Linked DNA regions of Syntrophobacter fumaroxidans MPOB. The protein of the gene in region 1 binds, or shares a complex with, the protein of each later gene. Links are inferred from orthologs where the notes say so. Each region holds a gene or a part of one and is shown in the gene's direction. Other genes may lie near its edges.

Region 1 (4,196 bases):
ATGTGGCCTCTTTCGGAGTCGTTGCCGATCTTTTCGAATTCGTTCCCGAGTTCATCAAGCGGATAAGGACCGAACGAGGGGAAAGCAGCTAGCGTCCCTTCGCCGAGGTTCCCTGGACTTCGGTAATGCCGATCGATCTCCGGTCCGTCCTCGCCGCGTGCGGAGGTGATAGGCGCGAAATAGGCGCCTTGCTTTTTCAGGGTGACCGTCCTCCCCGCGCTCGGAGGTCATAGCGGGCGGCCGGGTTCCATTACGTACAGAGGCGCGACCTCCCCGCGCTGACGGAAGTGATGGCTTACAGTGTCATCTCGACCGCAGGGAGAGATCCAGTTCTCCCCGTGCTCGGGGGTGATGTGAAAAGTGTAGGTTTGACCCCGAATCGCATGCATGCTATTGAAAGTCGGTTCGGGTTCCGGAAGCTCAGTTCCCGAAAACGGTGAGCGGGGAGAGGCACCCGCATGCTCCTCCCGGACGTTCCGGGAGATGTTGAAACGATCGGCGCGGCCTCGGGAAGGTTTTACAGGGCGGCCCGGCCGATGTGGGCCCGGCCGCGATGCACCGGCCGCCGGTTATGCGAACCCATATCGATTGGAGAGGGTACAGGAATGAGCGAAAAGCGCGTTGCCGTCGTGACCGGCGCGAGCAGGGGAATCGGCAGGGGCATTGCCGTGGCGCTGGCTCGACCGGGATATGACATCATCGTCAACTATAACGCCAGCCCCGGACCCGCCGAAGAGACGGCGGCCGCGGTCGCCGCCCGGGGAGGTTCCGCCCACCTGCACCGTTTCAATATCGCGGACGCGGATTCGGTCAAGGAAGCGTTCAAGGAAATCATCAAGACCTACGGCAGAGTGGATGTCCTGGTCAACAACGCGGGGATCGCCCGCGACAACCTGCTCGTTCTCATGAAGGCTTCGGAGTGGGATGAAGTACTGGACACCAACCTCCGGGGGGCATTCCTGTGCACTCAGGCGGTCGTCAAGCAGATGCTGCGGCAGAGATACGGCCGGATCGTGAATGTAACCTCCGTGGTCGGTGTGATCGGCAACGCCGGCCAATGCAACTACTCCGCCGCCAAAGCCGGGCTGATCGGATTCACGCGGTCCATCGCCCGCGAACTGGTGTCGAGAAACATTACCGTCAACGCGGTGGCTCCCGGCTTCATCGAAACCGACATGACGCTGGCATTGCCCGAGACGGCCAGGCAAAGCCTGCTTCAGCAGATACCCGCCGGACGCTGCGGCACGCCCGAGGACATCGCGGCCGCCGTGGTTTTTCTGGCATCCGAGGCGGCCGGATATATCACCGGGCAGGTCATTCACGTCAACGGTGGAATGTTTATGGGCTGATGCGCAAAGCTCCTTTTGAGAAAGGACCCGCTCGCACGCGGTTCGGATCGTTTGCCCCGCTATAAGTCATGGAGAAGAAGGAAATGGAATCGAGGAAGAATCGACGCGTGGTGATCACCGGAATCGGCCTTGTGTCACCCCTGGGTGTGGGGATCGAAGAGAACTGGACGAACCTCATCCAGGGGAAGTCCGGGATCCGGGCGATTACCGGTTTCGACGCAAGCGCCTACGCGACCAGAATCGCCGGAGAGGTGAAGAATTTTCATCCGGAAGACTTCATCCCCAAGAAAGAGCTCCGCAAGATGGATCCTTTTCTCAAGCTCTGCCTGGGAGCCTCCCGGCTCGCCTTTGAAGACGGCGGGTTTGAAATTCCCCCTGAGCTTGCTCATCGTGCCGGGGTGGTCATGGGTTGCGGGCTGGGGGGACTGCTGACGCTGGAGGAGTCCCACAAGGTCCTTCTGGACCTGGGGCCGAGAAAGGTCAGCCCCTTCTTCATTCCGATGCTCATCGGCAATATGGCTCCCGGTTTGATCTCCATCTATCACGGGGCCAAGGGCCCCAACCTGTCCATCCAGACCGCCTGCGCCGCCGGCACTCATGCCGTGGGAGAGGCTTTTCACATGGTCCGGTCCGGGATCTCCGACATCATGATCACCGGCGGAGTCGAGTCCACCGTAACCTCCCTGTGCGTCGCAGGGTTCAACGCCATGCGCGCCCTCTCGACGCGCAACGACGAGCCGGAGAAAGCCTCCCGCCCGTTCGATCGCGACCGCGACGGTTTCGTGCTGGGCGAAGGTTCCGCGGTGCTCATCCTGCAGGAGCTGGAAATGGCGTTGGCGCGGGGCGCCCGAATTTATGCCGAGGTCATCGGTTTCGGGGCCACGGGGGACGCTTTTCACATGGCCGCGCCCGCACCCAACGGCGAAGGAGCGGCGCGTTGCATGCAGATGGCCCTGGACGACGCGGGCATCGAGCCCTCGGCGGTCGATTACATCAACGCCCACGGCACCTCCACCGACCTCAACGACAAGTATGAGACGCAGGCCATCAAGACCATTTTCGAAGCGCATGCCTCGAAGTTGGCGGTCAGCTCGACCAAATCCATGACCGGGCACCTGCTGGGCGCCGCCGGGGGAGTGGAGGCCGCCTACACGGCGCTCACACTGGAACGGCAGATCATGCCGCCCACCATCAATTACGAAAATCCGGACCCCGACTGCGATCTCGACTACGTGCCCAACCAGGCGAGGCCGGGACACATCGAAGTGGCCATGTCGAATTCGTTCGGATTCGGCGGGACCAACGGCACCCTGGTTTTCCGCAGATGGACCGGAAAATGAAGTCGGCGTTCGGATCAGCCGGCACGGGAGAGGCTTGGGTCATGAAGATAATGGTGGGATGCGATCACGGCGGTTTCGAATTGAAGGAGAAGATCGTCGCGCACCTTGGGACTCTCGGTCACGAGGTGGTGGACGCCGGAACGAACAGCCTCGAATCGGTGGATTACCCCCACTATGCAATGAAAGTGGCCCGGGCGGTCGCCAGGGGTGAGGCCGACCGCGGGATTCTGGTCTGCGGGAGCGGCATCGGCATGAACATGACCGCGAATCGCGTCTCCGGCATCCGGGCGGTCCTGGCGTACGAGCCATACGGGGCCATCATGAGCCGGCGTCACAACGACAGCAACGTTCTGTGCATGGGAGGCCGGTTCACGGGATTGGACATGGCCTTGCAGATTGTGGACGTCTGGCTTCGGGAGCCCTTCGAGGGCGGACGCCATCAGCGGCGGATCGAGCTGATCGACCGCCTGGTCGATGCCTGATACCGGCACCTCTTCGGCCTCCGTCCCTCCCGCGCCGCGGCGGCGGACTGCGGGCGACGGCGTGGGAGCGGGAACCCCGGTCGATGTGGGCAAAAACCTTTGCGCCCCTCTATGCCGCGGGACGGTTCAAGGTTACATTTAACACGCTTGTCCGGACCATTTTCGTCACCTTTCGCAGCAGGGTTGCCCCATTGCCTTGCGCTCAACCTTAAGGGCTTGAAATTTATATAGGATTCATCACAGGGAAGGGAAGATCATGTCCACGCTCGAACGCATCGATCCTGAAATTGCCGATGTGATCTGTGAGGAGGAAAAGAGACAGCGCGGCAAGTTGGAGCTCATCGCTTCCGAGAATTTCGTCAGCGAGGCGGTTCGTGAAGCTCAGGGCTCAGTCCTGACGAACAAATACGCGGAAGGTTACCCCGGAAAGCGATATTACGGCGGCTGCGAGTTCGTGGACATGGCCGAAAGACTGGCGCAGGAAAGAGCCAAGAAACTCTTCGACGCGGAATATGCGAACGTGCAGCCTCATTCCGGTTCCCAGGCCAATATGGCCATATTCTTCGCCGTCCTCCAGCCCGGCGATACCGTTCTCGGCATGGACCTTCGTCAGGGAGGTCATCTCACGCACGGAAGCCCTGTAAGCTTCTCGGGCAAACTCTATAACGTCGTGTCGTACGGCGTCCGGAAAGACACCGAACAGATCGACTTCGACCAGGTCGCGCGACTGGCGCGCGAGCACCGCCCCAAGCTGATCATTGCGGGAGCCAGCGCTTATCCGCGCATCATCGATTTTGCCCGCTTCGGGCAAATCGCCAAGGAAATCGCCGCGTACCTCATGGTCGACATGGCCCACATCGCAGGCCTCGTCTGCTCCGGTCTTCATCCCAGCCCGGTGCCGCACGCCGACTTCGTGACTTCCACCACGCACAAGACGCTCAGGGGACCCCGGGGAGGACTGATCCTTTCCCATTCGAATTACACCAGGCTTCTCGACAGCCAGATCTTTCCCGGTATCCAAGGCG
Region 2 (2,894 bases), 2.5 Mb from region 1 along the record:
AAAATGTCATCAGGAGGGCGTTCGCCCGGACCGGCGGCGCGCGCGCTCCCATCTACGACACCTTCCTCTGATGCAGTTGCTTCACCATGAATCCCGGTGAATTGTCCTGCCCGGCGAAGTCGAGAGCGCCCGGGGGAAGAACCGGTGCGATGCGCCGTCGACGATCGAGACAAACGCCTGCGGCCGTCGGCCGGCACTCACGCCGCAAACGGTCCGGGTCCTGCCGTTCAGCCGTTTCTTTCTTTTTTTCCAGTGGATATCCCGCTTGACTTTGTCTGCGCTCTGTGGTTTATGACTGACCAGTCCGTCAGAGAGGAGGCGACTCGATCGCGTGACGCATGAATCCCGACAGCAGCTCAAGCAGGTCTTCCTGCGGACGCTCATTCAGGAACCGGATAACCTCGAGGCCCTGATGCGCGCCCTTGAAACGAGCCTGCCCGCGCACAGGCCCGGCGCCGAGGTGCTCGACGACCTCGCCGGGTGCTTCCAATCCGCTCGCAATGCGCTCAGACAGGGCATGCTGCCGGCCGGCTTCTCCATTTCGCGACTGATGGTTGCGCTCTCTGGAATCGCTCGGAAGAGAAACATCGATGCGGACCTGTTCTATTCGACCTTGATCGAAAAAGCCGTGGTCGACGGCGAATCGGAAGACGTTCACCGGGCGGTCCACAAGCAGTCCACCAAGGAAAAGATCCTCGACGCGGCGCTCGAGGTGTTTTCCGAAAAGGGGTTTCACCTTGCCACGGTCGACGAAATTGCCGACCAGGCAGGCGTCGGGAAGGGGACCCTTTACCGTTACTTCGCCAACAAGGAGACCCTGTTCAACGAACTGGTCAAGCTGCGCCTGGCCGAACTGGAAAGGAATGCGACGGCGGTCCTGGACGGCCAGGACGACGTGCTCACCATGATCGCCAAGTACCTGCGGGTCTATTTTGCGTTCTTCGACCGCAACCAGCACCTGTACAGGCTCATCGCCCAGGAGCGGCTCGATTTCGGCGAACACGTCCAAGACCTTTATTTCAAGAAGGTCATGCGTCGCATCCATGCACTGAAGAAAAAAACCTATGAAGCCAGTCAGCAGGGCATTCTCAAGGAAGTGGATTTTCAGACCGTCTTTTACGGGGTCATGGGATTTGTCCACGGCGTCATTCAAAAATGGCTTGCGCGGGACTGTTCCTACTCACTGGTGGAAGAATTGCCCGGAGTCATTGAAGTTCTCTTTTACGGGTTTGTGAAGAAGCGGGTCAATCTAACGAAAGAAGGAGACAAAGATGGATGTAGCTGCAATGCAGGTCAAGATCGTTGACATCATCGCAAACCAACTGGGCGTCGACAAGGAAATCATCACTCCTGAGGCCAACGTGGTGGACGATCTGGGCGCCGATTCGCTGGACGTGGTCGAGCTGGTCATGGCGCTGGAAGAAGCTTTCGATGTCGAGATTCCCGACGAGGATGCCGAGAGCATTCGCACCGTGAAGGATATTTTCGATTACCTGGCGAAGAACAAGGCGGCTTGATCCCGCTCTTCATTCTTCGTGCCGAGTCGCGTGAAACTCGTATGGCCCCGTCCGGTTTTCTCGATTCTGTTGGGAAGACCGGGCGGGGCTTTTTCATCGTTTGCGCAAGACCGCCCGCGGTCGGCCGCCAAAGCTTGCCGGAGACAGCGCGCCCCCTTGTATGCTGACCAGCCCGTCGGTCCGTACAAGGGGCGGGTTTATCCCCGCCCGCGTCGCCTCCCGCCGGGCAGGTGTTGAGTAATCCCGAACGCACCTCGGTGTTAGGAATCCTCTTCCGGAGGTTCAGCTGCGGGTGCGGGGCGGTCGCCTTTCAGGACGTTCTCTTCCATGCCGGTCAACTGGGCGTTGATGACGGTGTCTTTCAACGTCCAGAAAACACTCCTGAAGTGTTCATCGAAATTTCCCGGAGATACCCTGCCGAGCTCGATGAACTTCACGATGATTTCCTTGGCCATTCTGAGTATTTTTTCGTCGTCCGCCTGCATGGAACGATCCTTTCCAACGAAAAAGCCTCTGCTGTTTGGAGGGAAGGCCTTACAGGGTTGAAGCAGAGGCTTTCGAGTCCTATGGAATACCCCGGAAGGCATCCCATCACTCACCTTTTTCTCTAACACATCCATTCGCGAAACCGCAATGAAAATCCCTCGAGGCCATATGCTTGGCTCCTTTAGGGCGGCTTGACGTGCGGCTCCGATCGGATATCCGGCCCCGAACGAAAAACAATGTCACGAATCAAGGATCCTTCCAGGCGCGTTAATCAGGTGAAATTTTTTTAAAAAAGTGTTTTTTCGCGCAGTTTGAATTTGACAAAGCAAAATTTACGGTGATAAATAGGCTCAATGTGGGAAATTGTGGGAAGATGAGGTGAAATGTGGGCATTTTGGGTAAGCCATATTTCAGGGGACAATCGATCCACCGCCTGGATGCCAAGGGGCGACTGCGGATTCCTACGAAATTCCGGGAAGTGCTGCAAAATCACTATACGGACGCTCTGGTCATCACTCGCATGGGAGAATGCCTCCTGGCCTATCCCCCGGAGGAGTGGGAGAAGATCGAAAACAAGGCGAGAGAGTTCTCCCAGGTCCAGCCGGAGCATCGCGCCTTTATGCGTTATTTCATTTCGAGCGCGGAGGAATGCGAGTTCGACAATCAGGGCAGAATCCTGATTCCGCCTTTTCTGAGGGAGGAGGCGAACCTTACCCAGGATGTGCTCCTGGCGGGCGTGCTCACCAATTTCGAGATCTGGAACAAATCGACGTGGGACGCCCACATCAAGCTCGACAAAGACAGTTACCAGAAAATCATGGAATTCATGGCCGGCACCGGGTTGTAGAAGATCATGGAACCCGGGCCCGCTCTCGAACACATACCGGTCAT

Evidence for each region. The genes of interacting proteins can lie anywhere in the genome.
Region 2: the proteins of fabF (region 1) and acpP are in contact, whole or in part, in a solved structure (PDB 6OKG), measured with the Escherichia coli proteins. The link is inferred for Syntrophobacter fumaroxidans MPOB from one-to-one orthologs.

Annotation. Positions count from the first base shown.
Region 1 is NC_008554.1:1,709,074-1,713,269, forward strand. The notes cover bases 731-3,560. They hold fabF (beta-ketoacyl-ACP synthase II), read left to right. Parts: upstream 731-1,432; coding sequence 1,433-2,689; downstream 2,690-3,560. Other genes in these bases: fabG (3-oxoacyl-[acyl-carrier-protein] reductase), read left to right, coding at 731-1,349; rpiB (ribose 5-phosphate isomerase B), read left to right, coding at 2,731-3,171; glyA (serine hydroxymethyltransferase), read left to right, coding at 3,428-3,560. In the rest of the region: SFUM_RS07140 (electron transfer flavoprotein subunit alpha), read left to right, coding at 1-92; more of fabG, read left to right, coding at 606-730; more of glyA, read left to right, coding at 3,561-4,196. UniProt on the Escherichia coli protein: Involved in the type II fatty acid elongation cycle. Catalyzes the elongation of a wide range of acyl-ACP by the addition of two carbons from malonyl-ACP to an acyl acceptor.
Region 2 is NC_008554.1:4,225,646-4,228,539, forward strand. It holds acpP (acyl carrier protein), read left to right. Parts: upstream 1-1,271; coding sequence 1,272-1,517; downstream 1,518-2,894. Other genes in the region: SFUM_RS17860 (NUDIX hydrolase), read left to right, coding at 1-71; SFUM_RS22075 (TetR/AcrR family transcriptional regulator), read left to right, coding at 332-1,306; SFUM_RS23615 (hypothetical protein), read right to left, coding at 1,778-2,002; mraZ (division/cell wall cluster transcriptional repressor MraZ), read left to right, coding at 2,389-2,850; rsmH (16S rRNA (cytosine(1402)-N(4))-methyltransferase RsmH), read left to right, coding at 2,857-2,894. UniProt on the Escherichia coli protein: Carrier of the growing fatty acid chain in fatty acid biosynthesis.